DNA from 3 places in the Pseudomonas sp. ArH3a genome. Region 1 is predicted to be linked to each of the others. Evidence: predicted binding sites of a transcription regulator. Region 1 holds the regulator's gene; each other region holds the start of a gene.
What was found. Region 1 encodes FliA, which starts transcription of late flagellar genes. Its sites were predicted from a motif close to CTAAAGTTTNNNNNNNNNNNGCCGNTAA; they were not measured.
Positions count from the first base shown of each region.

Region 2: K0P33_RS14990 (methyl-accepting chemotaxis protein) is a predicted target of FliA. The motif match lies at 5,149-5,176, and genes of this name have one in related genera.
Region 3: K0P33_RS31285 (methyl-accepting chemotaxis protein) is a predicted target of FliA. The motif match lies at 5,852-5,879, and genes of this name have one in related genera.

Region 1 is NZ_CP080330.1:5,011,136-5,021,131, reverse strand. Features, by position in the region: gene flhA (flagellar biosynthesis protein FlhA) at 1-1,422, shown strand, start outside; gene flhF (flagellar biosynthesis protein FlhF) at 1,434-2,750, shown strand; gene fleN (flagellar synthesis regulator FleN) at 2,856-3,689, shown strand; gene fliA (RNA polymerase sigma factor FliA) at 3,686-4,426, shown strand; gene K0P33_RS22880 (chemotaxis response regulator CheY) at 4,595-4,969, shown strand; gene K0P33_RS22875 (protein phosphatase CheZ) at 4,988-5,776, shown strand; gene K0P33_RS22870 (chemotaxis protein CheA) at 5,788-8,016, shown strand; gene K0P33_RS22865 (chemotaxis response regulator protein-glutamate methylesterase) at 8,065-9,177, shown strand; gene K0P33_RS22860 (flagellar motor protein) at 9,177-9,917, shown strand; gene motD (flagellar motor protein MotD) at 9,933-9,996, shown strand, end outside.
Region 2 is NZ_CP080330.1:3,292,741-3,302,736, forward strand. Features, by position in the region: gene ggt (gamma-glutamyltransferase) at 1-1,469, shown strand, start outside; gene K0P33_RS14980 (AAA family ATPase) at 1,648-2,172, opposite strand; gene pnuC (nicotinamide riboside transporter PnuC) at 2,169-2,732, opposite strand; gene K0P33_RS14990 (methyl-accepting chemotaxis protein) at 3,448-5,082, opposite strand; gene K0P33_RS14995 (undecaprenyl-diphosphate phosphatase) at 5,308-6,138, shown strand; gene K0P33_RS15000 (DUF1294 domain-containing protein) at 6,135-6,518, shown strand; gene K0P33_RS15005 (amidase) at 6,640-7,932, shown strand; gene K0P33_RS15010 (MmcQ/YjbR family DNA-binding protein) at 7,919-8,272, opposite strand; gene K0P33_RS15015 (LysR substrate-binding domain-containing protein) at 8,269-9,177, opposite strand; partial or broken gene K0P33_RS15020 (AraC family transcriptional regulator) at 9,306-9,614, shown strand; gene K0P33_RS15025 (MFS transporter) at 9,711-9,996, opposite strand, start outside.
Region 3 is NZ_CP080330.1:6,761,114-6,771,109, forward strand. Features, by position in the region: gene K0P33_RS31270 (ABC transporter six-transmembrane domain-containing protein) at 1-760, shown strand, start outside; gene K0P33_RS31275 (benzoate/H(+) symporter BenE family transporter) at 839-2,086, opposite strand; gene K0P33_RS31280 (PLP-dependent aminotransferase family protein) at 2,229-3,728, shown strand; gene K0P33_RS31285 (methyl-accepting chemotaxis protein) at 3,777-5,753, opposite strand; gene K0P33_RS31290 (LysR substrate-binding domain-containing protein) at 5,929-6,849, opposite strand; gene K0P33_RS31295 (NorM family multidrug efflux MATE transporter) at 6,987-8,390, shown strand; gene K0P33_RS31300 (bifunctional diguanylate cyclase/phosphodiesterase) at 8,517-9,996, opposite strand, start outside.

The sequences.
Region 1 (9,996 bases):
GATGCGGGCAGGGTGTACGCCTTGCTGACCATCGGTGACGGTTTAGTGGCGCAATTGCCATCACTGTTGTTATCCACAGCGGCGGCCATCATGGTCACCCGTGCTTCGGGCTCCGAAGACATGGGCAAGCAGATCAGCCGGCAGATGTTCGCATCGCCCAAGGCCCTGGCCGTGGCGGCCGGCATCATGGCGATCATGGGCATCGTGCCGGGCATGCCCCACGTATCATTCCTGACCATGGCGGCCCTGGCCGGTGGCGGCGCCTACCTGTTCTGGAAAAAGCAAAACGCCGTCAAGGTTCAAGCGTTGCAGGAGGTCGCGCGTCAGCAGGAGTTGCTGCCATCCCCGGCCCGCACCCAGGAAACCAAGGAGCTGGGCTGGGACGACGTAACCCCGATCGACATGATCGGCCTGGAAGTCGGCTACCGCCTGATTCCGCTGGTGGACCGCAACCAAGGTGGGCAATTGCTCGCGCGGATCAAGGGCGTGCGTAAGAAGCTGTCCCAAGACCTGGGCTTCTTGATGCCCACCGTGCATATCCGCGACAACCTCGACCTGGCACCCAGCGCCTACCGCCTGACCCTGATGGGCGTGATCCTCGCCGAAGCCGAGATTTACCCCGACCGCGAACTGGCGATCAACCCCGGTCAAGTCTTCGGCACGCTCAACGGCATCACCGCCAAAGATCCGGCTTTTGGCCTGGAAGCGGTGTGGATCGAAGTCAGCCAGCGCAGCCAGGCGCAATCGCTGGGGTACACCGTGGTCGACGCCAGCACGGTGGTCGCCACCCACCTTAACCAGATTCTGTACAAGCACTCCCACGAGCTGATCGGCCATGAGGAAGTCCAGCAATTGATGGGGTTGCTGGCCAAAGCCTCGCCAAAATTGGCCGAAGAGCTGGTGCCGGGCGTGTTGTCGCTGTCGCAATTGCTCAAGGTGTTGCAGGCGTTGCTCGCCGAACAGGTGCCGGTACGCGACATTCGCAGCATTGCCGAGGCCATCGCTAACAATGCCGCTAAGAGTCAAGATACTGCCGCGCTGGTGGCGGCGGTGCGCGTCGGGTTGTCCCGCGCAATCGTGCAAAGCATTGTAGGGGTTGAGTCTGAGCTGCCTGTGATCACCTTGGAGCCAAGGTTGGAACAGATATTGCTCAATAGTATTCAGAAGGCCGGACAAGGCCAGGAAGAAGGCGTTCTGCTGGAGCCAAGCATGGCTGAAAAGCTGCAGCGTTCGTTGATCGAAGCCGCTCAGCGCCAGGAAATGCAGGGCCACCCAGTGATTCTGCTGGTGGCAGGCCCGGTCCGCGCGATGTTGTCGCGGTTTGGACGCCTGGCAGTGCCGAATTTGCACGTTTTGGCTTATCAGGAAATTCCTGACAACAAGCAAGTGACTATCGTCGCGACAGTAGGGCCCAACGGCTGAGGTAGTGGGATATGCAAGTTAAGCGTTTTTTCGCCGCCGATATGCGTCAGGCCATGAAACTGGTACGTGATGAGCTGGGCGCCGATGCCGCGATTATCGGTAACCGTCGTATTGCCGGCGGTGTCGAGCTGACGGCTGCCCTGGATTACACGCCCTCGGCGCTGGCGCCGCGCGTGCCGAACATGGAACTCGAAGACGAGTTGCGCAAGACCGCCTCGCGCATTGTCTCGGCCCAGGCTGAGCTGAGCATGCGTGGCGACAGCGACGCCACCACCAATCGCCAGCTGTTCGCCGGCCTGCCGCTTACTGCTTCCGAGCCGCTGGTGGAACCAACATTCAAAGAGCCGCCACGTCCTGCAGCGCCGGCACCGGCCGCCGCAGTCGACCAACGCGTGTTTGATTCGATGCGTTTTGAACTCAATGGCCTGCGTGAGCTGCTCGAAGTACAGTTGGGCTCCTTGGCGTGGAACCAGTTGCAAGGCAGTAAGCCGCAACAGGCTAACCTGTGGCGTCGCCTGCAACGGATCGGCCTGTCCGGCCCGTTGTCCCGTGACTTGCTGGCGCTCACCGCCGAGGTCGAGGAGCCGCGCCAAGCCTGGCGCATGTTGCTGGCGCACTTGGCGCGCATGATCGTCACCCCGGAAATCGAACCCCTGGAAGAGGGCGGTGTGATTGCCATGGTCGGCCCTGCCGGCATGGGCAAGACCACCACCCTGGCCAAGCTGGCGGCGCGTTATGTGCTCAAGTACGGCGCGCAGAACATCGCGCTGGTGAGCATGGACAGCTACCGCATCGGCGCCCAGGAGCAGCTCAAGACCCTGGGCCGCATCCTCAATGTGTCGGTGACCCACGTCGACCCGGGCCAGTCCCTGGCCAACGCCCTCGACCCGCTGCTGCGCAAGCGCGTGGTGCTGATCGACACCGCCGGCCTGCAAGCCAGCGACCCGGCGCTGCGCATGCAGCTGGAAAGCCTGGCCGGGCGTGGCATCAAGTCGAAGAATTACCTGGTGCTTGCAACCACCAGCCAGAAACAGGTTCTTACCGCTGCCTACCACAGCTACAAGCGCTGCGGCCTGGCCGGTTGCATCCTCACCAAGCTCGACGAAACCGCGAGCCTGGGCGAAGTGCTGAGCCTGGCTATCAGTCATGAATTACCGGTTGCTTACCTGACCGACGGGCCGCGGATTCCGGATGATCTGCATCTGCCGCGCCGTCATCAGTTGGTCAGCCGTGCTGTCAGCGTGCAAATGCAAGAAGAGCCTAGCGAGGAAGCGATGGCCGATATGTTCGCCGACCTTTACCACCACCCGGCAAAACGGGTCGGTTGAGGCGGGATGAACACCGTGAAATGTACCTACATCGATGGTCTGCAAGCGATTCACGCGGCCAAGCCATGTAGCCTGCGTCTAAGCAAGACAAGGTAAAGAAATAAAATGGGCAGCATGCATCCCGTACAGGTGATCGCGGTGACCGGCGGCAAAGGTGGCGTCGGGAAAACTAACGTGTCAGTGAATTTGTCCCTGGCCCTGGCAGAGCTTGGCCGTCGCGTCATGCTGCTGGATGCTGACCTGGGCCTGGCGAACGTCGACGTTCTGCTGGGGCTGACACCCAAACATACCCTTGCCGATGTGATCGAAGGCCGCTGCGAGCTGCGCGATGTGCTGCTGCAGGGCCCCGGTGGCATTCGTATCGTGCCGGCCGCCTCGGGCACCCAGAGCATGGTGCACCTGAGCCCGGCGCAGCATGCCGGCCTGATCCAGGCGTTCAGCGATATCGGCGACAACCTCGACGTGCTGGTGATCGACACCGCCGCCGGGATCGGCGAGTCGGTGGTCAGCTTTGTGCGCGCCGCGCAAGAAGTGTTGCTGGTGGTCTGCGACGAACCTACGTCGATCACCGACGCCTACGCCCTGATCAAATTGCTTAACCGTGACTACGGCATGAATCGCTTTCGCGTGTTGGCCAACATGGCCCAAAGCCCGCAAGAAGGGCGAAACCTGTTCGCCAAGTTGACCAAGGTCACGGATCGCTTCCTCGATGTCGCCCTACAATACGTGGGCGCAGTTCCCTATGACGAGTGTGTACGCAAGGCTGTGCAAAAGCAGCGTGCAGTCTACGAAGCGTTCCCTCGTTCCAAATGCGCATTGGCGTTCAAGGCTATTGCTCAGAAGGTCGATACTTGGCCGTTGCCCGCTAACCCTCGGGGGCATCTGGAGTTTTTCGTCGAGCGATTGGTGCATCAGACGAGCGCAGGACCGGTGCTATGACAGCCAGCGGCTACAACCTTTACAAAAAGTCGGCACGTGACAGCCAGGGCGAGTTGATCGAGCGCTATGCGCCGCTGGTCAAGCGCATTGCCTACCACTTGCTGGCACGCCTGCCCGCCAGCGTGCAGGTCGAAGACCTCATCCAGGCCGGCATGATTGGTTTGCTCGAAGTGTCGACCAAATACGACGCGAGCAAAGGCGCGAGTTTCGAGACGTATGCGGGTATTCGTATACGTGGCGCGATGCTCGATGAGGTGCGTAAAGGGGATTGGGCGCCGCGTTCGGTACACCGCAACACGCGAATGGTCAGTGACGCAATTCGCTCAATTGAAGCAAAAACCGGTCGTGACGCTAAAGATCATGAAGTTGCGGCCGAACTCCAATTGAGTCTCGACGATTACTACGGGATTTTGAACGATACCTTGGGCAGCCGCCTGTTCAGTTTCGACGACCTGTTGCAGGACGGCGAACACGAAGGGCTGCACGAGGATGGCGCGAGTGCACATCTGGAGCCGTCGCGCGACCTGGAAGACGAACGTTTCCAGGGGGCGTTGGCGGACGCGATTGCCAATTTGCCGGAGCGTGAGCGACTGGTGTTGTCGCTGTACTACGACGAAGAGCTGAACCTCAAGGAAATCGGTGAGGTCCTGGGGGTCAGCGAATCGCGTGTCAGCCAGTTGCACAGCCAGTGCGCAGCCCGCTTGCGGGGGCGATTGGGAGAGTGGCGCACGCGCTGACAGGCAGTGTGGGGACACTGCAGACGCTACCGCGAAGGCTGCATGCTTTCGCGGGTTCGTTGCGTGGTGCCCTGGGCAGTCCTTTTTGTGTAACGCCTGTTGATTGAAATGGCGCGTCCAGGTGCTGGGCGCGTTTAAGACTGCTTGGAGGTCGAATTGGACAAGAACATGAAAATCCTCATCGTTGATGACTTCTCAACGATGCGGCGGATCATAAAAAACCTGTTGCGTGACCTTGGGTTCACTAACACGGTCGAGGCGGATGACGGCATTACGGCGATTCCGATCCTCAACAGCGGGAGCATTGACTTTCTGGTAACCGACTGGAACATGCCGGGCATGACCGGCATCGACTTGCTGCGCCACGTGCGCGCCGATGAAAAACTGCGCAGCCTGCCTGTGTTGATGGTGACCGCCGAAGCCAAGCGTGAACAGATCATCGAAGCCGCCCAAGCTGGGGTAAACGGCTACGTGGTCAAGCCATTCACTGCACAGGCCTTGAAAGAGAAGATCGAAAAAATCTTCGAACGCATCGGTCATTGATGCTGCCACGGGGGAGCTATGGAGCATAAAGAAACGTCACAGGGAGACTTTGAGTCGACCCTGAAAAAGCATGCTCACCAGTTGGTTGAAAGCCTTGAAAAAGGCCAGTTCGGCGACGCGGTGCAGTTAATCCATGAGCTTAACCAGACCCGTGACCGCGGCCTGTACCAGGAAGTGGGCAAGCTCACACGCGAGCTGCACAGTGCGATCGTCAATTTTCAGATTGACCCGCACATGCCCCAGGCCGAAGAAATTTCGCAAATTACCGATGCCACCGAACGCCTGTCCTATGTGGTCAGGCTGACAGAGGCGGCGGCCAACCGCACCATGGACCTGGTGGAAAACGCAACGCCCTTGGTCAATGGCATGACCACCGAAGCACAAGCCCTGAGCGTTGACTGGGGCCGCTTCATGCGTCGCGAAGTGGGGGCCGAAGAGTTTCGTGATTTGGCGCGTCGGGTCGACGGCTTTTTGTCGCGCAGCGAGCAGGACAACCGTACGGTTGCCAGCAACCTCAATGACATTCTGCTGGCCCAGGATTACCAGGACCTCACCGGTCAGGTGATCAAACGCGTGACCCAACTGGTCACCGAAGTGGAAAGCAACCTGCTCAAATTGGTGCTCATGGCCGGCCAAGTTGATCGTTTTGCCGGCATCGAACATGACCGCGAAGCGATCCTCTCGGAAAAAGATCCACAAAAACATCTCGCCAAGGGTGAAGGTCCGCAGATTCATGCCGATAAACGTGAAGACGTTATGTCAGGTCAGGATGACGTAGATGACCTGTTATCCAGTTTAGGCTTCTAAGGAGCACCCACATGAGCTTCGGCGCCGATGAAGAAATCCTTCAGGATTTCCTTGTAGAGGCCGGCGAAATTTTAGAGCAACTGTCCGAACAACTGGTCGAGCTGGAAAGTCGACCGGATGATGCGAACCTGCTCAATGCAATTTTTCGCGGTTTTCACACTGTAAAAGGGGGCGCCGGCTTCCTCCAGCTCCATGAGCTGGTGGAGTGCTGTCACATCGCCGAGAACGTGTTCGACATCCTGCGTAAGGGTGAGCGCCACGTCGACTCGGAACTGATGGACGTGATTCTGGAAGCATTGGATGCGGTCAACGGCATGTTCAGCGAAGTGCGCGAACGTGCCCCGATCACAGCGGCCACGCCGGAACTGCTGGCCGCCCTGGCGCGCCTGGCAGAACCTGCCGCCACCCCGGCTGCGCCGGTGGTGGAAGCAGCGCCTGCTGCGGTTGCTGAGCCGGAAGCGGATGTGACCGACAGCGAGTTCGAGCAGTTGCTCAACTCCCTCAGTGCGGTGAAGGCCGAGGCTGAGGCGCCGCAAGCGCCGCAAGCGCCTGCTGCGCCCGCAACGCCGACCAGCGAAGACATCACCGACGCAGAGTTCGAATCCCTGCTCGACCAGTTGCATGGCAAAGGCCAGTTCGCCGCTGACGTGGTGGCACCCGCCGCCGAGTCGAAAGCGCCAGCGGCCCCGGCCAGCAACGACATTACCGACGACGAATTCGAAGCGTTGCTCGACCAGCTGCATGGCAAAGGCACGTTTGTCGCTGAAGCCTTGCCGCAAGTTGCCGCGACCGCCGCAGCCCCAGTCGCCGGTGCAGCACCTGCCAGTGCGGCACCAGCGGGCGACGGGCTGATCTCTGATCACGAGTTCGAAGCCCTGTTGGATGATTTGCACGGCAAAGGCAAGTTCACCGAAGTGGCCCCGGCCGCTGCGGCGACTGCCGCCCCGGTAGCGGCGAAACCCGCACCGGCCGCCATCCCGGCTGCCGCCAAACCCGCTCCAGCCCCTGCAGCCGCCCCGGCACCTGCGCGAGCTGCGGCGGCGCCGGTGGCCGACAAGCCTGCCAGTGAAGCCGAAACCACCGTGCGCGTTGATACCGCGCGCCTGGACGACATCATGAACATGGTCGGCGAGCTGGTGCTGGTGCGTAACCGTCTGGTGCGCTTGGGCTTGAACAGCGGCGATGAAGCCATGCAAAAGGCTGTGTCGAACCTCGACGTGGTCACCGCTGACTTGCAGACCGCGGTGATGAAAACGCGGATGCAGCCGATCAAGAAAGTCTTCGGCCGCTTCCCACGTCTGGTTCGCGACCTGGCACGCCAGCTCAAGAAAGAAATCAACCTGGAACTGGTGGGTGAAGAAACCGACCTCGACAAAAACCTTGTCGAGGCCCTGGCCGACCCGCTGGTCCACTTGGTGCGCAACGCCGTTGACCACGGCGTGGAAACCCCGGAAGAACGCGAAGCCTCGGGCAAGTCCCGTAACGGCAAGGTGATTCTGGCGGCCGAGCAAGAAGGCGACCATATCCTGCTGTCGATCACCGATGACGGCAAAGGCATGGACCCGGCGATTCTGCGCAATATCGCGGTCAAGCGTGGCGTGATGGACAAAGACGCCGCCGACCGCCTGACCGACACTGAGTGCTACAACCTGATCTTCGCCCCGGGCTTCTCGACCAAGACCGAGATTTCCGACGTGTCTGGCCGTGGTGTGGGCATGGACGTGGTGAAGACCAAGATCAGCCAGCTCAACGGCTCGATCAATATTTACTCGACCAAGGGCCAGGGCTCGAAAATCGTCATCAAGGTGCCGTTGACCTTGGCGATCATGCCGACCCTGATGGTGATGCTGGGCAACCAGGCGTTCGCCTTCCCGCTGGTCAACGTCAACGAGATCTTCCACCTCGACCTGTCACGCACCAACGTGGTGGACGGCCAGGAAGTGGTGATTGTGCGCGATAAGGCGTTGCCACTGTTCTACCTCAAGCGCTGGCTGGTGGCATCGGCCAAACATGAAGAGCAGCACGAAGGCCATGTGGTGATCTTGTCCGTGGGCACCCAGCGCATCGGCTTTGTCGTCGATCAGTTGGTGGGCCAGGAAGAAGTGGTCATCAAGCCTTTGGGCAAAATGCTGCAGGGAACCCCGGGCATGTCGGGTGCGACCATTACCGGTGACGGTCGGATCGCGCTGATTCTTGATGTTCCGAGCATGCTCAAGCGTTACGCCGCACGGCGTATTTGATTCTGGTGGGGCAGGGCGGTATTGCCCGCCCCGCCTAACGGAGTGTTTATGGCAGTCAAGGTCCTGGTGGTGGACGATTCGGGTTTCTTCCGCCGCCGCGTCTCGGAAATTCTTTCCGCCGATCCAACGATCCAGGTGGTCGGCACGGCCACTAACGGCAAAGAGGCGATTGATCAAGCCATTGCGCTGAAGCCGGACGTGATCACCATGGACTACGAGATGCCGATGATGGATGGCATCACGGCAGTTCGACACATCATGCAGCGCTGCCCTACGCCGGTGTTGATGTTCTCCTCGCTCACTCATGAAGGCGCCCGGGTCACCCTGGATGCGCTGGATGCGGGTGCGGTGGACTTCCTGCCGAAGAATTTCGAAGATATCTCGCGCAACCCCGAGAAGGTCAAGCAGATGCTGTGCGAGAAGGTGCACAGCATTTCGCGCAGTAACCGTCGCAGCCTGTTCAGTGCGCCGGCGCCTGCACCGGTTACGCCGCCGCCCGCAGCCCCGAGCACCTTTGGTCGCCCGGCACCTGCGCCGGTTGCGCGTCCGGCCGCCGCTCCTGCGCGTGCAGCTGCGCATTCGCCTGCACCCAAGCGCAAAGCCTACAAGCTGGTGGCCATCGGTACGTCCACGGGCGGCCCGGTTGCCTTGCAGCGGGTGTTGACCCAGCTGCCAGCCAACTTCCCGGCGCCGATCGTGTTGATCCAACACATGCCGGCTGCGTTCACCAAGGCATTTGCCGAGCGTTTGGACAAACTGTGCCGCATCAGCGTCAAGGAAGCCGAGGATGGCGACATCCTGCGTCCTGGCCTGGCGCTGCTGGCCCCGGGCGGCAAGCAGATGATGGTGGATGGCCGTGGTGCGATTAAAATCCTGCCGGGCGACGAGCGTTTGAACTACAAGCCGTGCGTGGACATCACCTTCGGTTCGGCTGCCAAGTCCTACGGCGACAAAGTTCTGGCGGTGGTGCTCACCGGCATGGGCGCCGACGGCCGTGAAGGCGCACGCCTGCTCAAGCAGGGCGGCAGCGCGATTTGGGCCCAGGACGAAGCCAGCTGCGTGATCTATGGCATGCCCATGGCCATCGTCAAGGCTGACCTGGCCGACGCCGTCTACAGCCTGGACGACATCGGCAAGCATCTGGTGGAGGCCTGCCTCTGATGGATGTCTTGAGCCTGATTGGCATCACCATGGCGTTTGTCGCGATTATCGGCGGCAACTACCTTGAAGGCGGCCACCTTGGCGCCTTGGCCAACGGCCCGGCGGCATTGATCGTGATTGGCGGCACGGTGGGCGCAGCGTTGTTGCAATCGCCGATGAGCTCGTTCAAACGTGCGATGCAGATCCTGATCTGGATTATCTTCCCGCCGCGCGTCGACCTGCCCGGTGGCATCGATCGCGTGGTCAATTGGAGCCTCACCGCGCGCAAGGAAGGCCTGCTGGGCCTGGAAGGCGTGGCCGATGCCGAGCCCGACAGCTACGCGCGCAAAGGTCTGCAGTTGTTGGTGGACGGCGCCGAGCCGGAAGCGATTCGCAGCATCCTGGAAGTGGACTTTCTCACCCAGGAAAGCCGCGACATCAACGCCGCCAAAGTCTTTGAAAGCATGGGCGGCTACGCGCCGACCATCGGCATTATCGGTGCGGTGATGGGCCTGATCCACGTGATGGGTAACCTGGCCGACCCGTCGCAGTTGGGCAGCGGGATTGCCGTGGCGTTTGTCGCCACCATTTACGGCGTGGCGAGTGCCAACCTGGTGTTGTTGCCGGTGGCCAGCAAGCTCAAGTCGATTGCTATGCGTCAGTCGCGTTACCGCGAAATGTTGCTGGAAGGCCTGTTGTCGATTGCCGAGGGTGAGAACCCGCGCTCCATCGAATTGAAGCTCCAGGGCTTCATGGATTGATGGGAGGGATTGAGTGTGAGCCGTCGCCGCCGCGAGCCTGAAGAACACGTCAACCATGAACGCTGGCTGGTGTCCTACG
Region 2 (9,996 bases), 1.7 Mb from region 1:
CCGTGCAGTTGGCGGACGGGCGCAAGACCTTCCTCGACTTCCGCGAAAAAGCCCCGCTGGCGGCCACCGCCGACATGTACCTGGACAAAGACGGCAACGTCATTGATGGCCTCAGCGCCAAGGGCCACCTGGCGGTCGGCGTGCCCGGCACGGTGTCCGGCATGGAAGCCGCGCTGAGCAAGTACGGCACCCTCAAGCGCGCCCAAGTGATTGCGCCGGCGATCAAGCTGGCGGAAAACGGTTTCGAACTGGAGCAGGGTGATATCGACCTGCTGCACACCGCCACCGGCGAGTTTGAAAAAGACAAAGACCTGCGCGGGATCTTCCTGCACAACGGCCAACCGATGCAGGTCGGCCAGAAGTTGGTGCAGAAAGACTTGGCCAAGACCCTCAAGGAAATCTCCGCCAAGGGCACCGACGGCTTCTATAAAGGTTGGGTCGCCAAGGCGCTGGTGGATTCCAGCCAGGCCGGCAAAGGCATCATCACCCAGGCTGACCTCGACACGTACAAGACCCGTGAACTGGCGCCCATCGAGTGCGATTACCGTGGCTACCACGTGGTCTCGGCACCGCCACCCAGCTCGGGCGGCGTGGTGATCTGCCAGATCATGAACATCCTCGAAGGCTACCCAATGGCCGACCTGGGCTATCACTCGGCCCAAGGCCTGCACTACCAGATCGAAGCGATGCGCCACGCCTACGTGGACCGTAACAGCTACCTCGGCGACCCGGATTTTGTGAAAAACCCGATTGCCCACCTGCTGGACAAGGACTACGCCGCCAAGCTGCGCGCTGCCATCGAGCCGCAAAAGGCCGGGGATTCCCAGGCGATCAAGCCGGGTGTGTCGCCCCATGAAGGCAACAACACCACGCACTATTCCATCGTCGACAAGTGGGGCAACGCAGTTTCGGTGACCTACACCCTCAACGACTGGTTCGGTGCCGGCGTGATGGCGAGCAAGACCGGGGTGATCCTCAACGATGAAATGGACGACTTCACCGTCAAGGTCGGCGTGCCGAACATGTACGGGCTGGTCCAGGGCGAAGCCAACGCCATCGCACCGGGCAAGGCACCGTTGTCGTCGATGAGCCCGACCATTGTGACCAAGGACGGCAAGGCGGTGATGGTGGTGGGTACGCCCGGTGGTAGCCGGATTATCACCGCCACCTTGCTGACCATCCTGAATGTCATTGACTACAAGATGAACATCCAGGAAGCCGTGGATGCGCCGCGTTTCCACCAGCAGTGGATGCCTGAGACCACTAACCTCGAAACCTTCGCGGTGAGCCCGGACACTCAGAAAATCCTCGAGAGCTGGGGCCACAAGTTTGCCGGCCCTCAGGATGCCAACCACTTGGCGGCCATTCTGGTGGGGGCGCCGTCCTTGGGTGGCAAGCCGGTGGGCAACAATCGCTTCTACGGGGCTAACGACCCGCGTCGTAACACGGGGTTGTCGCTCGGTTACTAAGGACTGATTGAGCATCTGCACACCTTCCGGGCTCTACCCCAAGAGCCCTGGAAGGACCCCGCCCCATGAGCGCGCTGAAAATCGCCACCTTCAATGATGCGCATGTTTATAGGCCAATCTCCTTTAGAAGATTGACTGGCGCGAAGAGAAAGGGACTGCGTTGATCCGGTGGTCGGTATTACGCGTTGAGCAGTTGCGTTACCGCTTCAAATGCCTGGGCACGGCGCTCTTCCCAGTTGCCGCGAATCACCACGGCGGGCTTATGGTGCTGCTCGATCCACTCCAGGCTACCCTGGAAAAACGCGCGGCGATCCGCCAGTTCCGGTTGGCAACGCTGGCCGTCGGCGGTCCACTCCACATCCTCGGGAGAGAGCAGCAGGTGCAGGTCGTAATGGCGGGCCAGCAGCTCACTGTCCAGCCACGCCGGGTAGTCACCGAAGAGGGTTTGGCTCCACAGCTTGTTGGTCAGCAGGTGGGTGTCGAGGACGAGTAGGTTGGGCTGTTCGGCGCGGGCGGCGTCTTCCCAGGCCAGTTGGCCACGGGCGATAGCGGGGATGTCCGCCAGGGTGGTGTCGCGTTGGTGGTGGTCGATGAAATGGCGCACGTATTCGCCCACCATAAGGCCGCCAAAGTGCGCGTGCAGTTGCGCCGCCAGCCAGCTTTTGCCGCTGGACTCGGGGCCGGCCAGTACCACTACCTTCATGCGTGCAGCGCCGGGTCGGCGCGCCATTCACGCCAGCCTTGCACGGCGATCACGGTGAACAGGGCGTAGAGCACGGCGGTGAGGTACAGGCCTTTGTAGAGGAACAACCCGACGAAAATCACATCCACGGCAATCCACAGCGGCCAGCACTGCACGCGTTTTTGCGCCATCCACATTTGCGCCACCAGGCTGAAGCCGGTGAGGGCGGCGTCGAGCCACGGCTGGGCGGCGTCGGTCCAGTGGGCCATGGCGGCGCCGAGCAACAGGCTGAAGACGGCGCCGATGGCCAGGCTGGTGATGATCGCGGGTACGCCGAGGCTGGTGACCTGACGGCCTTGCTTGACTTGGCCGGCGCGGGTCCATTGCCACCAGCCGTAAAGTTGCAGGGCGGCGTAGACCACTTGCAGGAGCATGTCGGAATAGAGTTTTACGTCGAAGAATACCCAGGTGTAGAGCAACACCATGACCAGGCCGATGGGCCAACACCAAGGGTTCTGCTTGACCGTCAGCCAGACGGCAATCACTCCCAGGGCGGCGGCGAACAGTTCAAGCCCGGACATGGTGGTTCCTTGGGAGAGTGGGAGAGGGCGGTGATTGTAACCAGAGGTGAGTTTTCTTCAAACGTTGGTGTGAGTACATATCCGTTATTTGGGTAACGGCGGCTTAGGGTTCCGCTCTTACAGCGGGTCACTTTTGTAAAGACACAAAAGTAACCAAAAAGTCTTCGCCCCACCACTTGGCACCTCGCTGTGGCTCGGTGTGTCCGCACGCAGGCTTGAATCCGTGGGCCGCCGCCATGGGCCATCCTTGGCCCATCGCGGCTAACCCGGCGTCCTGCCGGGTTACCCACGGATTCAAGCCTGCGTGCGGCCAGCGTGGTTTAACGGGGCGCCTCAGATCAAGATCAAGATCAAAAGCAAGAGCACGGCGGCCTAGTAGCCGACCTGAGTGGTAGAAGCAGAAGCAGGGCAGAAGCACAGCAACACAGCTTCTGCCTGATGTAATGAGATCTAAATGTGGGAGCGGGCTTGCTCGCGAATGCGGTGGGTCAGTCAACTCACTTGTATCTGACACCACCGCATTCGCGAGCAAGCCCGCTCCCACATTTGATTGAGTTCGGCTTCCAGGATCAGGTCGGCTGTAAGGCCGCCTCGGCTTTGCTTTTGATTCAACCACTCAGGTCGGCTACTAGGCCGCCGTGCTGTTGATTTTGATCTTAGGCGCCCCGATAACCCCCTAGCCCCCCCAGCTCCCATAGCAGCCCAGCAATGCGATCTAAACCTTAAACTGGCGCAACAACCCATCCAACTGTTCACTCAACCCACGCAAATGCGCACTCGCCACGCTGGACTGCTGCGCCGCCAGCGCGGTGCTGTGAGACAACCCGGCCGCCTGGGTAACGTTCTGGTTGATGTCTTCCACCACATGCGCCTGTTGCAACGTCGCGCTGGCAATCGAGGCATTCAACCCGTTGAGGTTATGCAAGGCCTGCCCGATGGCAGTAAGGCTGGCACCCGCCTGGCCGGCCTGTTCAATGGTCAGTTGCGAAGCGCTGTGGCTGTCGCTGATCACCTTCACTGCCGCTTCCGAATGACCTTGCAGGCGCTCGATCATCACCTGGATTTCAGCCGTGGATTTTTGCGTACGCTGAGCCAGCAGCCGCACCTCATCCGCCACCACGGCAAAACCACGGCCCTGTTCCCCCGCGCGTGCAGCTTCAATCGCAGCATTAAGCGCCAGCAGGTTGGTCTGGTCAGCGATGGAACGAATCACCTCAAGCACGCCGCCAATCTGTGTGCTTTCGCTGGACAGCGTGCGGATCACCTCCACGGCCTGGCTGATGGTGCTGGAGAGCTGATCGATCTGCAGCAAGCTGCCGTCGATATTCACCTGGCCTTGCTGCGCCTGGGCCTGGGCGTCACGCATTTCGCTGGCGGCATGCTCGGCGTTTTTCGCCACGTCCTGCACGCCATAGGTCACTTCATTGATTGCCGTCGCCACCAGCTCCATCTGCTGCGACTGCTGCTGGCTGCGGTCATGGGCCTGGCTGGCGTTGGTGCCCAGCTCCGTTGACGACTGGCCCAAGGCGTTGGCGCACACCTGCAGTTGGCCGACCACCTGGCGCAGCTTGGCGGTAAAGCTGTTGAAGTGTTTGGACAGTTGGGTGACTTCGTCGCGCCCATGGGTATCGAGGCTGCGCGTCAGGTCGCTTTCGCCGCTGGCAATATTGGCCATAGCGTTCACCGCCGCCTGCAAGGGTTGCACGATGCTGCGGGCGATCAGCACCACCAGCAACGTCATCACCAGCGCGATGCCCAGGACAATCAGCGAGGTTTTCCACACCTGGCCATTGAATTCGGCTTGCACATCGTCCACGTAAACGCCGGAGCCGATAATCCAGCCCCAGGGTTCGAACAGTTGGATATACGAGGTTTTTTCCACCGGCGCTTCGGCACCCGGCTTGGGCCAGCGGTAGTTGACGATGCCGGCACCTTTGGCCTTGGCCAGGATCACGAACTCGTTGAACACTGCAAAACCGTCCGGGTCGCGGATCGCCGAGAGGTTCTTGCCGTCAAGCTTGGGGTTGGCCGGGTGCATGATCATCACCGGCGTCAGGTCGTTGATCCAGAAGTAATCGTCGTGGTCGTAGCGCAGGCCACGCACCGCGCTCAAGGCTTGCTGCTGCGCGGCTTCACGGGTCAGTACCCCGGTTTTTTCAAGGTTCTGGTAATACGCCAGCACGCCGCTGGCGGTCTGCACCACATGCTGGGTCTGCTGGCTTTTGGCCTGGTAGAGGTCGCCGTGGATCTGCTTGAGCATCAACAGCCCCAAGGTCAGCAGCATCAACACGGCGACTATCAGGATCAGCCAGAGGCGGCGGCTGATCGACATGCTGCGCAAACTGTTCATCGTCCTGTCACTCCATGCTTTTATATTTTTGGGCGCTGCATCGACATTTCCGGCTTGTCTGATAGGCTTTCGGCCTGTAATCGAAAAACCTGAGTACTCCCTGATTTTTCACGAAATTTTTGCAGATCGATGTTGAAAATCAGCACCGGAATTTGAGTGCGCTCGTCAGTGAACTATTAAAAAGACAGTCAAGGCATGCCGCTGAGCATGACCTTCGGGGGAAGCATGGATTTTTGGACCGCCATACAGGCATTGATTCTTGGCGTGGTGGAGGGGCTGACCGAGTTCCTGCCCATTTCCAGCACCGGCCACCAGATCATCGTCGCTGACTTGATCGGCTTCGGCGGCGAACGCTTTGAGGCGTTCAACATCATCATTCAATTGGGCGCGATCCTGGCCGTGGTCTGGGAGTTTCGCCGCAAGATCCTCGATGTGGTCACCGGCTTGCCGACCCAGCGCAATGCCCAGCGTTTCACGGTTAACCTGATCATCGCCGTACTGCCGGCGATCGTGCTGGGGGTGATTTTTGCCGACTTGATCAAGCATTACTTGTTCAACCCGATCACCGTGGCCACAGCCCTAGTAGTGGGTGGCGTGATCATGTTGTGGGCGGAACGCCGGCAGCACGCGGTTCACGCCGAAACCGTGGATCAGATCACCTGGAAAGACGCGCTCAAGGTCGGCATGGCCCAGTGCCTGGCGATGATTCCGGGCACGTCGCGCTCCGGCGCCACCATCATCGGCGGCCTGTTGTTTGGCCTGTCGCGCAAGACCGCCACCGAGTTTTCGTTCTTCCTCGCCATGCCGACCATGGTCGGTGCGGCGGTGTATTCGGGCTACAAGTACCGTCACCTGTTCCAGCCCGATGACCTGCCGGTGTTCGCGATTGGTTTTGTCACCTCGTTCATCTTCGCGATGATCGCGGTCAAGGCCTTGCTCAAGTTCATCGCCAGCCACAGCTATGCGGCCTTTGCCTGGTATCGGATCGCGTTTGGCCTAGTCATTCTGGCGACCTGGCAGTTCGGCTGGATCGACTGGTCTGCGGTCAAGCCATGAACATTCAGCACCCGCGCCTGAAGGCGTTGATCTTTGGGGTGCTGTGCGCCGCGCCGCTGATTGGCGCGGCGTTGGTGTGGTCTCGCGGTGAGACGGTGATCCCGCTGGCGGCGTATGGTGTGGTCAGCGTGGTGGCATTTTTTCTGTACTGGGGCGACAAGCGCAAGGCACAGACAGAGGGCCCGCGCGTTCGCGAAAACATCCTGCATGCCGTGGAGCTGGCGGGCGGCTGGCCTGGAGCATTGATCGCCCAGCAGGTGTTCCGGCACAAGACGCGCAAAGTGTCATATCAGGTGCTGTTCTGGGTGATTGTGTTGCTGCACCAGGTGTTCTGGCTTGACCAACTGTTCCTGGGCGGTACCTTGCTGTCGGTGTTGTAGGGCAGAGGCGCTAGGAATATTCCCTACAAAGCTGTGGGAAGCACCTTACCCAATCATTGATAGGAGCCCGCACCACACTGGCGTTATGCTCCAGGCACTTGAATGCACTGGGCCAACACGAATGTCTTTCTCGGATTCATTGCTACGCCATTCAGCGACTGAGCTTGGCGCACTGATTCAACAGCGCAAGCTCACCTCCACCGCCATTGTTTCCACCTACCTTGCCCGTATCGAGGCGCAAAACCCTGCGATCAACGCGCTGGTGCAAGTGTGCGCCGAGACGGCGTTGGCCGGCGCATGGGCGGCGGATCGGGCCGTCGCTCAAGGTGAGTATGGCGGCGTGCTGCAGGGCGTTCCCTTTACCGTCAAAGACGTTATCGATACCTGTGGGGTGGTGTCGGCGGCGGGTTTGGCTGAGCGCGCTGACTACCGGCCGGCGCAGGATGCCGTGGTAGTGGCGCGTATGAAAGCTGCCGGCGCCATCCTGCTGGGCAAAAGTAACTGCCCGCCGGGCGGTGGCGGTGGGGTGACCGACAACCCCGTCTATGGCGCCACCCTTAACCCGCATGCGCTGTCCCATAGCCCAGGCGGCAGCAGCGGCGGCGAAGCGGCGGCCATTGCTGCGGGGCTTTCACCGGTGGGGTTGGGCAGTGATTCCGGCGGCAGTTTGCGCGTACCGGCGCATTTTTGCGGTGTTAGCACCTTAAAACCCACCACTGGCCGCGTGCCTAACACCGGGGTTTTCGATCACCCGGGCGGGTTCAGTGACTGTCGCAGCCAGATTGGTCCGATGGCCCGGCATGTGGAAGACCTGGCCTTGGTGCTCCAGGTGATTGCCGGCGAAGATGGGCAGGATGCCGGCGTAATTCCGATGCCCATACGCGCTGTAGAGGCTCAAGCGCTGAGCGGCTTGCGCGTGGCTTGGTATTGCGACGGCGGTATAGCGCCCGCTGACGAGATAACTCAAGCCACGCTGCAGGTAGCCGCCAATCTGTTGGAGCGCGCGGGCGCCGTCATCTATCCAGCGTTCCCATCGGTACTGAGGCACTCACGCGAGATTACCGAGCGCTACTGGGCGATGAGCAAAGGCACCGGTGCGCAGTCGATAAAACTGTTTGCCGACTGGGATCAGTTTCGCAGTGGGATGTTAGGTTTCATGGCGGACTACGACCTTATCCTGTGCCCGGTTGACGCCGCGCCCGCGTCGCGGCTGGGTGCCGAACGGCCGGGGCTGTTCAGTCACACCTTGCCGTACAGCCTGGCGGGTTGGCCCTGTGTGGTCGTGCGAGCAGGCACCGATGCTGCGGGATTGCCGGTAGGCGTGCAGATCGTCGCGCGCCCGTGGCACGAGCATTTGGCGCTGGCGGCGGCGATGGCTATTGAGCGCGCCGTGCCTTTTGTCAATCCAACCTGAGCCCCACTTGCGTGCGCTTGGGCAGTTTGCTCACCACCAACTGGTGAGAACGCTGCAACAGCCCACGCAGTTCCTCGGCGCCGATCGGGTAGGGCGTGTTCATGATGACCCACTGGGCTCGCGCCAGGTAAGGCGCCGGATGGATGCCGGGGCGGTCCACGTGGCCGAGGAACAGTTCTTTGTCGACCTTGAACGCCAGCGACTCGCCGCGCAGGTTTTGCAGGGCGAACATCTTGTTGCCGGCAATCGAGAACACGCGCACGCCGCCCCATTTGCAGTCTTCCCGCGCGCCGGGCAGGCTCAGGCAGAAAGCGGCGACCTGTGCTTCAGTCATTTTCATAGCAAGCGATCTCCGCAGCCCTTGAAGGCTTCTTCCAGGTAGTCGATCCAGGCACGAATGGCCGGCAGTACGCCGCGACGGTGCGGGTACACCGCCTGCAACCAGCCTCCCGGCGAGGACCATTGCGGCAGCAGTTGCACCAATTGGCCGCTGGCCAATTCCTCTTCGCAATACATCATCGGCAGTACGGTAAAGCCCAAGCCTTTCAGGGCGCAGGCTTTGCGCACAATGAAGTCGTCGATGCCCAGGCGTGCTTCCAGCGCCAGGTCTTCGCTTTTGCCTTGTGGGTCGATCAGGCGCAGGTGCACCAGGCGGTCGGCTTCCAGGGCGCCCAGTACCGGCAGTTGCTTGAGGTCTTCGAGGCTGTCGATTTGCCGGCCTTGTATGAATTCAGGGCTGGCCACCAGGATGGCCTGGGCCTGGCGCAGGCGTTTGGTCACCAGCAGCGGGTCTTCATCGCCTGACTCGCGCACGCGCAGGGCCACGTCGATACCTTCGGCCACCAGATCAACGCGGCGGTTCACCAGCATCATTTCAAGCTGCACCAGCGGGTGGGCGGCGAGAAAACCGGCGACCATGTCCGGCAGCAGGTGCTGGGCCATGCCCACCGGGCAGCTGACCCGCAGGCGCCCGCGCGGTTCGCTGGACATGCTGGCCACCGCCTCGTCGGCCATTTCTGCTTCCAGCAGCATGGCCTGGCAATGGCGCAGGTAGCGCTCGCCGACGGCGGTGAGGGTCAGTTGGCGGGTGGTGCGTTGCAACAGGCGTGCGCCGAGACGTTCTTCCAGCTCGGCAATGCGCCGTGAAAGCCGCGACTTAGGGATGCCCAGCAGCCGTCCGGCCGCCGCAAAGCCGCCGGCTTCGACGACTTTGGCAAAATAGTAGAGGTCGTTGAGGTCTTGCATGGTCAACCTATTGTCCTGTCAGTGGGACGAACTATCCGCGTCTGGCGAGGGCAAATCCACTACAAATATTGGAGGCTGCTGTGGCGAGGAAGCTTGCTGCCGCAGGGGGGGCGCAGCGGCCCCGCTTTGGCCCGACGCTGATGGGCGAGCTCTACGACCGGATCATCACGGGCGAGCAGGGCGGCTCCCTGCGCGCCGCGCTCAACCGTCGGGGCCCGTTCGGCAAGGTGGCGCGGGCGATTCGCAAGATTCATGGGGGCTACCACCAGCATTTGGACGCGGGGGAACTGGCCAGGGGGGCGATGATGAGCGTGCCGAGTTTTCATGCGCACTTTCGCACGGTCACCGACACCTCGCCGATGCAATACCTCAAGTCCACGCGCCTGCACCAGGCGCGCTTATTGATGCTGCGCAACGACATCACCGCCGCCACGGCCTGCGCCAAGATCGGCGTCGATTTATGTGTCGTCGCATTGATTGCGATGAGCAGGCCTGGTGTTGTGGCGAGCAGGCTTGCCCCGCTCGCCACAGGGTTACTTGTGTGCCCTGAACGTCGTGATCAACAGGGCCAACCCGGCAAATGCCGCGCCGGTCAGCGCCTGGCCCTGCCAACTGTAATGCTCGGAGGCAAAGGCTCCAGCCGCCGAACCCAAGGCGCCGCCGATAAAGTAGACCACCATGAACACCGTGTTGAGTCGGCTAGTCGCGGACGGCTCCAGTGCCAACACGCGGGTCTGGTTGGCCAACTGGTTGATCCGGTTACCCAGGTCCAGACAGGTCGCCGCGATCAAGATCGGCCACCACCAGCCGCTTGGCCCG
Region 3 (9,996 bases), 1.7 Mb from region 1:
GTACCCGCTGTTTGCCGGGTTCGCGGTGGATTCAATTATCCGTGGCGATGCCGGCAGCGCGTTGTTCTACGCCGCCGTAGTCTTGGCGTTCTGGGTCGTCGGGGCGGCGCGTCGGGCGTTGGACACGCGCACGTTCACGCGGATCTATGCCGACCTCGCGGTGCCGGTGATCCTCAATCAGCGCCTGCAAAACCACAGCACCTCACGGGCTGCGGCGCGGGTGGTGTTGGCACGGGACTTTGTCGACTTCTTCGAAAAACACGTGCCGATCATCGCCACGGCGTTGGTGTCGATCGTCGGCGCGGCGGTGATGTTGTTGGTGATCGAACCGTGGATCGGCCTGGCATGCCTGACCGCGTTGCTGTTGTGCACCACCTTGCTGCCACGCTTTGCACGGCGCAATCAGGAGCTGCATGAACGCTTGAACGACCGCCTGGAGAAGGAAATCGGCCTGGTGGAAAAGGTCGGCGCACAGACCTTGCAGCGCCACTATCAAGTACTGTCGCGCCTGCGCATCTGGCTGTCTGACCGCGAAGCCGCCGCGTTCCTGTTTATCGGTACGCTGGCAGCCCTGCTGTTTGTGGTCGCGATCAGTCAGTTGGCGCTGTCGCCGGCAGTCAAGGCCGGCCACGTGTACGCCGTGATGACTTACCTGTGGACCTTCGTCAGCAGCCTGGACGAGGCGCCAGGCATGGTCGATCAACTGGCGCGCCTCAAGGATATCGGCAAGCGCGTGGACCCAGGCCTGGGCGAGCGCTAGGTATCGGTCACCGCCCCATTATCCAGCGCCTTGGCCACTCGCAGGCCTTGGCGATTTCTACTGGAGGGGCACCCATCATTAGGCCCCTTCCTTGGCCGTCACCACCGCCTCGGAAACCGGCGCAACCTGCCCGCTGCGACGTGGCAAGCGGCCATTGAGCAGCGCGTACGCGGCCAATCCGATCAGCAATCCCCAAAACGCTCCACCGATCCCCAGTAGGGTGATATTTGCGGCGCACGCCAGGAAGGTGATCAGCGAGGCTTCACGGGATGTGACGTCAGCCATAGCGTTGGCCAGGCTGGCGCCGATGGTGCCAAGCAGGGCCAACCCGGCCAGTGTGGTAATGAACGCCGCCGGGAGCGCCATGAATACGGCGGCCAGCGTCACCCCGAAAACCCCGACGAGTATGTAGAACACACCTGCGGCAACCCCCGCGACCCAACGCTTGTGCGGATCCTGCGAAGCTTCCTTGCCAGTGCAAATGGCGGCGGTGATCGCTGCGACGTTGAACGCGTGAGAGCCGAACGGTGCCATTAACAACGAGCCCAGCCCGGTAACCGTCAGGATCGGGTTGGCGCTGGTCTTGAAACCATCGTTGCGCAATACCAGCATGCCCGGCATGTACTGGCCCGTGAGGGTGATCAGAAACAGCGGGAGCGCCACACTGAGCAGCGCATTGAGCGAGAACTGCGGCGCGGTGAATACCGGCGCGGCCAACTGCAAGGACAGGCTCGACAGATCCACGCGCCCCTGCAGCAGCAGAAATGCCAACCCCAGCACCAAAATGCCAACGACGGCGTAGCGGGCGGTAAACCGCTTGAGTACCCCATAAGCGGCAATCAACAACCCGACCAAGACAGGGTCCAGGCTCATGCCACCAAACGCGCCGATGCCAAACTGCAGCAGAATGCCCGCCAGCATGGCCGCAGCAATGCCCGGCGGAACCAGCCGAATGACTTTTTCAAAGAAGCCGGACAGCCCCAGTAGTACAAACGCAGCGGCTGAAATCATGTAAGCGCCGACCGCCTCGGCGTAGGGCGTGGTAGAGAGCGCGACCACCAGAAACGCTGCGGCGGGGGTCGACCACGCGGTGATAATCGGTTCACGGCTCAGCCAACTGAGAAACAGCCCGGTCACGCCAACGCCAATTGAAATCGACCAAACCCACGAGGCTGTCAGTTCGGGACTGAGCCCGGCCACCTTGGCAGCCTGAAACACCAGAATAAACGTGCCGCCATAATTGACGATGACTGAAATCAGCCCCGCAATCACGGGCGGGAAAAGGTCGCGCAGGCGTAGCGACGACGGCGATACCAGAGAAGACATGGGTGTGTTGCTCCTTGCAATAAGAGGGATTGAGCCTCGCCTGATGGGTCAGTTATCGGGGGAAAGCCTGAGACACAGGTGCAAGCCTACGGCTAGACTGGCCTGCTGTTGCAGACCAATTCATCCAAATGGGGCAGACCGCATGGCGAAAACCTTCGAGCTGGAAACGCTGCAGATGCGGCTCAACGAGGAAGAGTTTCAGCTTCTGGATCTGCACCAACGCATTCAGCGCGCACTGCGTGCGCTTATCCTCGACGGGGCGCTTGCGCCCGGCCTGAAGCTGCCCGCGACGCGGGTACTGGCCAAGTCATTAGGCATTGCCCGCGATACGGTGGAGAACGCCTACGTGCAGTTGCAACGCGATGGTTTCATCGTACGGCGCGAGGGCTCCGGCAGTTATGTGTGCGAGGCCGTAGGCGCCCAATTGCGCGGCGCCTCCCGCCGACGCATCAAGGCGCAGGAAGTCAAAAGCAGCCAGGCGATAAGCGGCGCCGGCTTGAGCCAGCGGGGGCGAATGATCCTCGACAGCGGTGGCGTGTGCGACCAACAGGTAATCAAAGCATTCGCCACTGGCCTGCCCGAAACCCGCTCCTTCCCGACCGACGTTTGGGAGCGCCTGCAACGCCAGGTGATGAAAGACTGTCGCAGTAGCGTGCTGTTGCACGGTGACCCGCAAGGGGCCGAGCCGTTACGCAACGCCATCGCCACCTACTTGAACCTCGAACGTGGGGCCAAGTGCTCCCCCAATCAGGTGGTGGTGCTGAGCAGCACTCGCCAGGCCCTGTTTCTGTGTGCGCAGTTGCTAGTGGACGTCGGCAAACCGATCCTGCTGGAGAATCCGGGTTACTTTGGCGCCAGGAAAGCCTTTGAAACCGCCGAGACCAAGGTAGTGCCCATCGATGTCGATGGTCAGGGCATACGCACCGACCTGCTGCACGCCGACCGCAGCGGCGCCAATTGCGTGTATGTCACGCCCTCTCATCAATACCCGACCGGCGCCACGTTAACGCTGGAGCGACGTTTTGAATTGATCAACTGGGCCGCGGAAAAAGGCAAATGGATCATCGAGGATGACTACGACAGCGAGTTTCACTACGACGGCAAACCCACTGCCTGCGTGCAGGGCCTGGACAAGTATCAGCGCACGCTTTACATCGGCACCTTCAGCAAGACCCTCTACCCCGGCTTGCGCATGGGCTACATGGTGCTGCCCCATGAACTGACCAAAGCCTTCACCTACGCCCGCAGCATGATGGACGGCCACACGCCGCAAATCCTGCAACTGACACTGGCGCGCTTTATGGAGGACGGTCACTACAACGCCCATGTACGCGCGATGCGCAAACTCTATGCCGGGCGCCAAGCCATCATGCTCGACGCCATCGGCAAGCACCTGGGCGATGTCGTCACGGCATCTCGGCCCCAGGGAGGCCTGCAAATCCCCTGCGTGTTGCATGAAGGTTGGTCGGAAGAAACAACCATCCGCCAGGCCGCCAGCGCAGGCGTGCAACTGCCCGGTCTCAGCCGACTGTATGCCGGTGACGAAAAGAAACAGGGCTGGCTATTGGGCTACTCGTCCTTGACCGCACATGAAATCGAAACCGCCATGCTGCGCCTGGCGAACGCGCTCAAAACCCGCTAGCCCAGCGCCCACAGGGGCTGCTCAGTAGCGGGCGCTTTTGTGTCGCCTTCAGCGAAACCGGTCTACTTCATGCCGCAAACCTGCCGCCAAGGTCTCCAGCTCCTTAGCGGTAATCGCCAGGTTCGACACCACTTCACGCTGCTCGCTGTTGGCCAGCGCAATGCTCTGCAAGTTGCTGCTCAGCAAGGTCGCGGTGCTGCTCTGCTCTTGGGTAGCGGTGGTGATCGCCGCAAATTGCTGACCCGCCGAGCGGCTTTGCTCGTCGATCCGCGCCAGGGCCGAAGCCACGTCGGCGTTGAGCGACAGGCCTTCCTGCATCAACACGTTGCCGTGTTCCATGGTGCTGATGGCGTTGCCGGTTTCCTGCTGGATGCTTTGGATCATCCCGGAAATTTCATCGGTGGCCTGGCGGGTGCGCGAGGCCAGGTTGCGCACTTCGTCGGCGACCACGGCAAAACCGCGGCCTTGTTCACCGGCGCGGGCGGCTTCGATAGCCGCGTTGAGCGCCAACAGGTTGGTCTGTTCGGCAATCGAGGTGATCACACCCACGATCCCGCCGATTTCCTGGGAGCGCTGGCCCAAGGTATTGATCACCGTGGCCGTGCTGTTCAGCGCGGTGGCGATATGTTCCAGCGACGACGAGGCCTCTTGCATCGAGGTCCGGCCGATGCGGGTTTGCTGCGCGTTTTCCTGGGCCAACCGCTCGGTGTTGCCCATGTTGTCGGCGATGTTCAGCGAGGTGGCGCTAAATTCTTCCACCGCGCCGGCCATGCTGGTGATCTCGCCGGACTGCTGCTCCATGCCTTCATAGGCGCCACCCGACAAACCGGACAACGCCTGGGCACGGCCGTTGACCTCTTCGGCGGCCTTGCGGATATGCGAGACCATGGTCGACAGCGCTTCACCCATCTGGTTGAAGCTGCGCGCCAATTGGCCGATTTCATCATGGCTGGACACATTGAGACGCGCGCTCAAATCACCCGCGCCGAGGGCTTCGGCTTGGCGTACCAAGTCACTCAGCGGCTGCAATTTGCTGCGCAGCAACCACACCGCCGCGCCTACCGCCAGCAACATCGCCAGCACGCTGCCGATCACCAGGCGAATACCCACCGCCCAGGTCACTGCGCGGATTTCGGACTTCGGCATGCTCGCCACCACCGCCCACGGGCCGCCGTCGAACGGTACCGAGACACTGTAGAAATCTTCGTTCTTGTCGCTCCAGAAGCTGCCTTTGCCTGGGTTCTTGGCCAGGTCGAGCATCACCGGGATCGCCTGGTCCAGCGCCTGCACGCCGGCCGGTGGCACCAGCCAGTGTTTCTGTTCGTCCAACAAGGCCAGGGAGCCGGTCTGGCCGATACGGAAGCGCTTGAGGTTATCGAACTGGGCCTTCTGCGCGTCGGTGTAGTCGAAACCGACAAACAGCACCGCAATCACCTTGCCGGCAGCATCGCGCACAGGGGTGTACTGGGTCATGTAGGAGCGGTCGAACAGCACAGCACGGCCGACATAACTCTGCCCGGCGAGCAGCCGTTGATAAGCCGGATGCTGGTGGTCCAGGGCCGTACCGATGGCGCGACTGCCGTCTTGTTTGGTCAGGGATGTGCTGACGCGAATGAAGTCTTCGCCGCTGCGCACGAATACGGTGGCCACACCGCCGGAGGTGTCCTTGAATTCATCGACCTCATCGAAATTGTTGTTCAACAGGTCGAGGCCCAAGAACAGGCTCGGTGTCTGTACGCCAGCCACCGTGACCTGCTGCTCCCCACGCACACTCAAACCGGCGCCGAAGCGCTTTTCAAACAGCCCGCTCAAACGCTGGGTACTTTCGCGCAAGGTGCTGTGGAAGGTATTGAGTTGGTCAGCAAGCAAGCGCGCCTCGCTGGCCAGGTGCTCCTCGCGCGTGTCGAGGTTGGCAGAGTCGAGGGAACGCAGGGCGAAAACCGTACTGCCGCTGATAACGACAGCCAGAATCACGGCGAGTGCGAGGCCTAACTGGGAGGCAATCCGAGCACGAGGTTGAGACATGACAGCTCCTGGCCGAGGCCAGGATCATCCTGATCTCTTAGCGCTGCTCGGCAAATTATCGGGTGGGAAACGTTGGCACGGTGCGTTCCAACACACCTTCTTCGGCGGGCGCGGGCAATACTTGAGCGATTCACAGGGGTATCGCGCAAACGATTGCACAAAGGTGTGTAGCGCCTCAGTCGAGGCGCTCGACCTGGGGCAATTCCATGGCCTTGACCTCACCCTGGAGAAACTCCGCCAACCGCCGTAAGCGTTCACCGCCGGGACGGGTTTTAGGCCACACCAAATAGTAATTTTCCCCACTCGCCACCGCTGTCGGCCACGGCAGGCTCAATCGCCCCTGGGCCACGTCTTCGGCCACCATCAGCAGGTCGCCCATAGAGACGCCGTACCCGCGCGCGGCAGCGATCATGCCCAATTCGAGGGTGTCGAACACTTGCCCGCCCTTGAGCGACACCTGGGACGACAGCCCCATGCGCTCGAGCCAATTGCGCCAGTCGCGGCGGTCGGGCGTTGGGTGCAGCAGCTCAGCGGACGCCAGGCGTGTGACATCCCAGGGCCCGTCTTCCAGCAGGTTCGGTGCGCCCACCGGGATCAGCAGCTCGGGGAACAGGTAGCTGGCCTCCCAGTCCGCCGGAAAATGCCCGTAGCTGAGCAATACCGCGCAATCGAACGGCTCCTGGTTGAAGTCCACTTCATCCACGCTCATCCACGCACTGGTCAGTTGCACCTCATTGCCCGGCTGCAACGCCCGGAAGCGGCTGAGGCGCGCCAGCAACCAGCGCATGGTCAGGGTCGATGGCGCTTTCATGCGCAGGATGTCGTCTTCGGCATTCAGGGTATGACAGGCCCGCTCCAAGGCGGCGAAGCCCTCACGCACGCCGGGCAGCAGCAGGCGCGCCGCTTCGGTGAGCTGCAGGTTGCGGCCGCTACGCTGGAACAGGCGGCAGGCGAAATGCTCTTCGAGCGTGCGGATATGCCGGCTGACGGCACTTTGCGTGATCGACAGTTCCTGCGCCGCCCGGGTGAAGGAGTTGTGCCGTGAGGCTGCCTCGAATGCGCGCAGGGCATAAAGCGGGGGGAGACGACGTGGCATAAATGAACCTGCGACAGGGCAATACCGAACCCTACCATGAGTTTTAATCATGTAAACGATCGCTTTTATCCTTTTGTGTAATGCGTCAGGAGCGCCGAGAATCAACCCTTTCCCAACCCTTCGACTTTTTGAGCGTGATGATCATGCAGCCTCCGGTGCGTACTGAACTCTGGGCCATTCTGCGGCTGTCAGGGCCGTTGATTGCCTCACAGTTGGCGCACATGCTGATGGTGCTGACCGACACCCTGATGATGGCCCGCCTGAGCCCCGAAGCCTTGGCCGGTGGCGGCCTGGGCGCGGCGAGCTATTCGTTCGTGGCGATTTTCTGCATCGGCGTGATTGCCGCCGTCGGCACCCTCGTGGCCATCCGCCACGGCGCGGGCGACATCGAAGGCGCCACTCGCCTGACCCAGGCCGGGCTTTGGCTCGCCTGGCTGATGGCCTTGGTGGCCGGCTTGCTGCTGTGGAACCTCAAGCCGGTGCTGCTGATGTTTGGCCAAACCGAAACCAACGTGCACGCGGCGGGGCAATTCCTGACCATCCTGCCGTTCGCCCTGCCCGGCTACCTGAGCTTCATGGCGTTGCGCGGTTTTACCAGTGCCATCGGCAAGGCCACGCCGGTGATGGTGATCAGCCTGTGCGGCACGGTGCTCAACTACTTCCTCAACCATGCGCTGATCGAGGGCATGTTCGGCCTGCCGAAACTCGGTTTGATGGGCATCGGCCTGGTCACGGCCATTGTCGCCAACGGCATGGCCCTGGCGCTGATGTGGTACATCCGCAGTAACCGGGCGTATGCGGCCTACCCACTGAGTTCGGGCCTGCTGCGCCTCAACACCCAGTATCTGCGCGAGCTGTGGCGCCTGGGCCTGCCGATTGGCGGCACCTACGCGGTGGAAGTCGGCTTGTTTGCCTTCGCCGCGCTGTGCATGGGCACCATGGGCAGTACGCAATTGGCGGCGCATCAGATTGCCCTGCAGATTGTTTCGGTGGCGTTCATGGTGCCGGCGGGGATGTCGTACGCGATCACCATGCGCATCGGCCAGCATTACGGCGCCGGGCAGTTGCTGCAGGCGCGCATGGCGGGGCGGGTTGGTATCGGCTTTGGCGCGGTGGTGATGTTGGGATTTGCGGCAGTGTTGTGGCTGTTTTCCGATGCGCTTATCGGGTTATTTCTCGACCATAACGACCCGGCGTTCCATGACGTTATCGTCCTGGCCGTCAGCTTGCTGGCCGTAGCCGCGTGGTTTGAGTTGTTCGACGGTGTGCAGACCATCGCCATGGGCTGCATCCGTGGGCTGAAAGATGCCAAGACCACCTTTCTGGTGGGCTTGGGCTGCTATTGGCTGATCGGCGCGCCGGCCGCGTGGTTGATGGCGTTCACCCTCGGCTGGGGGCCGACCGGCGTGTGGTGGGGCTTGGCGCTAGGCCTGGCGTGTGCGGCAGTCAGCCTGACGTGGGCGTTTGAGGCGAAGATGAAGCGGATGATTCGCCGGGAGCCGGAAATACAGCCTGTATTCCAAGCCATGCAACCTGACTAATAGGATGTACTCGGTCAATGTGGGAGCTGGCTTGCCTGCGATGGCAGGCACCTCGGTGTGTCAGGCATAACCAGGTGATGCCATCGCAGGCAAGCCAGCTCCCACAGTGTTGATTGGGTTCGCAACCTAACCCAGCAGCGCCTGCTGGCTCTTGCCGAACGTCAAATATTCCACCAACTCCGGCAACGGCAACGGCTTGCTGATCAAGTAACCCTGGGCCTGGTCGCAGCCGAACAACCGCAACAGCGCCAGCTGCTCAGGGGTTTCCACGCCTTCGGCCACCACTTCCAGGTTGAGGTTGTGGGCCAGGTTGATCATGGCGTGCACCAGCTTGCGGTTTTCTTCGCGCTCTTCCATACCGCCGACAAAGCTCTTGTCGATCTTCAGCAAGGCAATGGGCAGGCTGTTGAGGTGCACAAACGACGAAAACCCGGTGCCGAAGTCATCCAGGGAAAACCGCACACCCAAGCGGCCGAGGGCGTCCATGGTCTGTTTGACCAAGTCACTGCGGCGCATCACGGCGGTTTCGGTCAGTTCAAACTCCAGCCACTGCGCCTCCACACCGCGCTCGGCAATCAGCCGGCTGAGGGTTGAGAGCAATTGGCTGTCCTGGAACTGGCGAAACGACAGGTTGACCGCCATGTGCAGCGGCGGCAGGCCGCGTTCGCGCAGGTTTTGCATGTCGCGCAGGGCTCGGGAGATTACCCAGTAACCCAACGGTACGATCAGGCCACTCTGTTCGGCCAACGGCACAAATTCGCTGGGCGGCAACAACCCACGCTCACCGTGGCGCCAGCGCACCAAGGCTTCCAGGCCGACGATATGCCCATCGTCCAGGTCCAGGCGCGGTTGGTAATGCAGTTCCAACTCGTCACGGCGCAACGCACGGCGCAATTCACTTTCCAGGTCGGCCAGGCTGCGCGCGTTGCGGTTGATGCGTTCGTTGAAGATATGAAACGTGCAGCCTTGGGTGCTTTTGGCTTGCTGCATGGCGATGTGCGCGTGCCACATCAACGGGTCGGCGCCGGCGCGCGCGCGGGCATGCGCCACACCCAGGCTGCAGCCGATCAGCAGGCTTTCGCCGTCGACCCAATAGGGTTCGGCCATGGCTTCGGTGATGCGTTCAGCCATCCATTCAGCACGCTGGGGCGCGCGGCGGGTATCAATCAGCAGGGCGAATTCGTCGCTGCCCAGGCGCGCCAGTTGGTCGCCAGCTTCGAGCTGGCTCTTGAGGCGCGAGACCACTTGCAGGATAAGCCGGTCACCGGCCTGGTGGCCTAATGCGTCGTTGGCATGCCGGAAATTGTCGAGGTCGAGATGGCCGAGGGCCAGGCCACGGCCTTCGTTTTCAGCCAGCCGCGCCGCCAGCAAGGTCTGGAACCCCTGGCGATTGGCGATACCGGTGAGCGGGTCCTGTTCGGCCAGGCGCTGCAAGGTGGCCTCCAGCACGCCACGCTCGCGGACATGGCGCAGGCAGCGGCGCAATATATCGGCATCCAATGCATTGAGGATCAACCAATCGCTCACGCCCACGGGCGAAACCAGCGGTTCCTGTTCCAACAGCAACACACACGGCAAGTTGCAACGGCCGGGGCCGGGTTGCAGA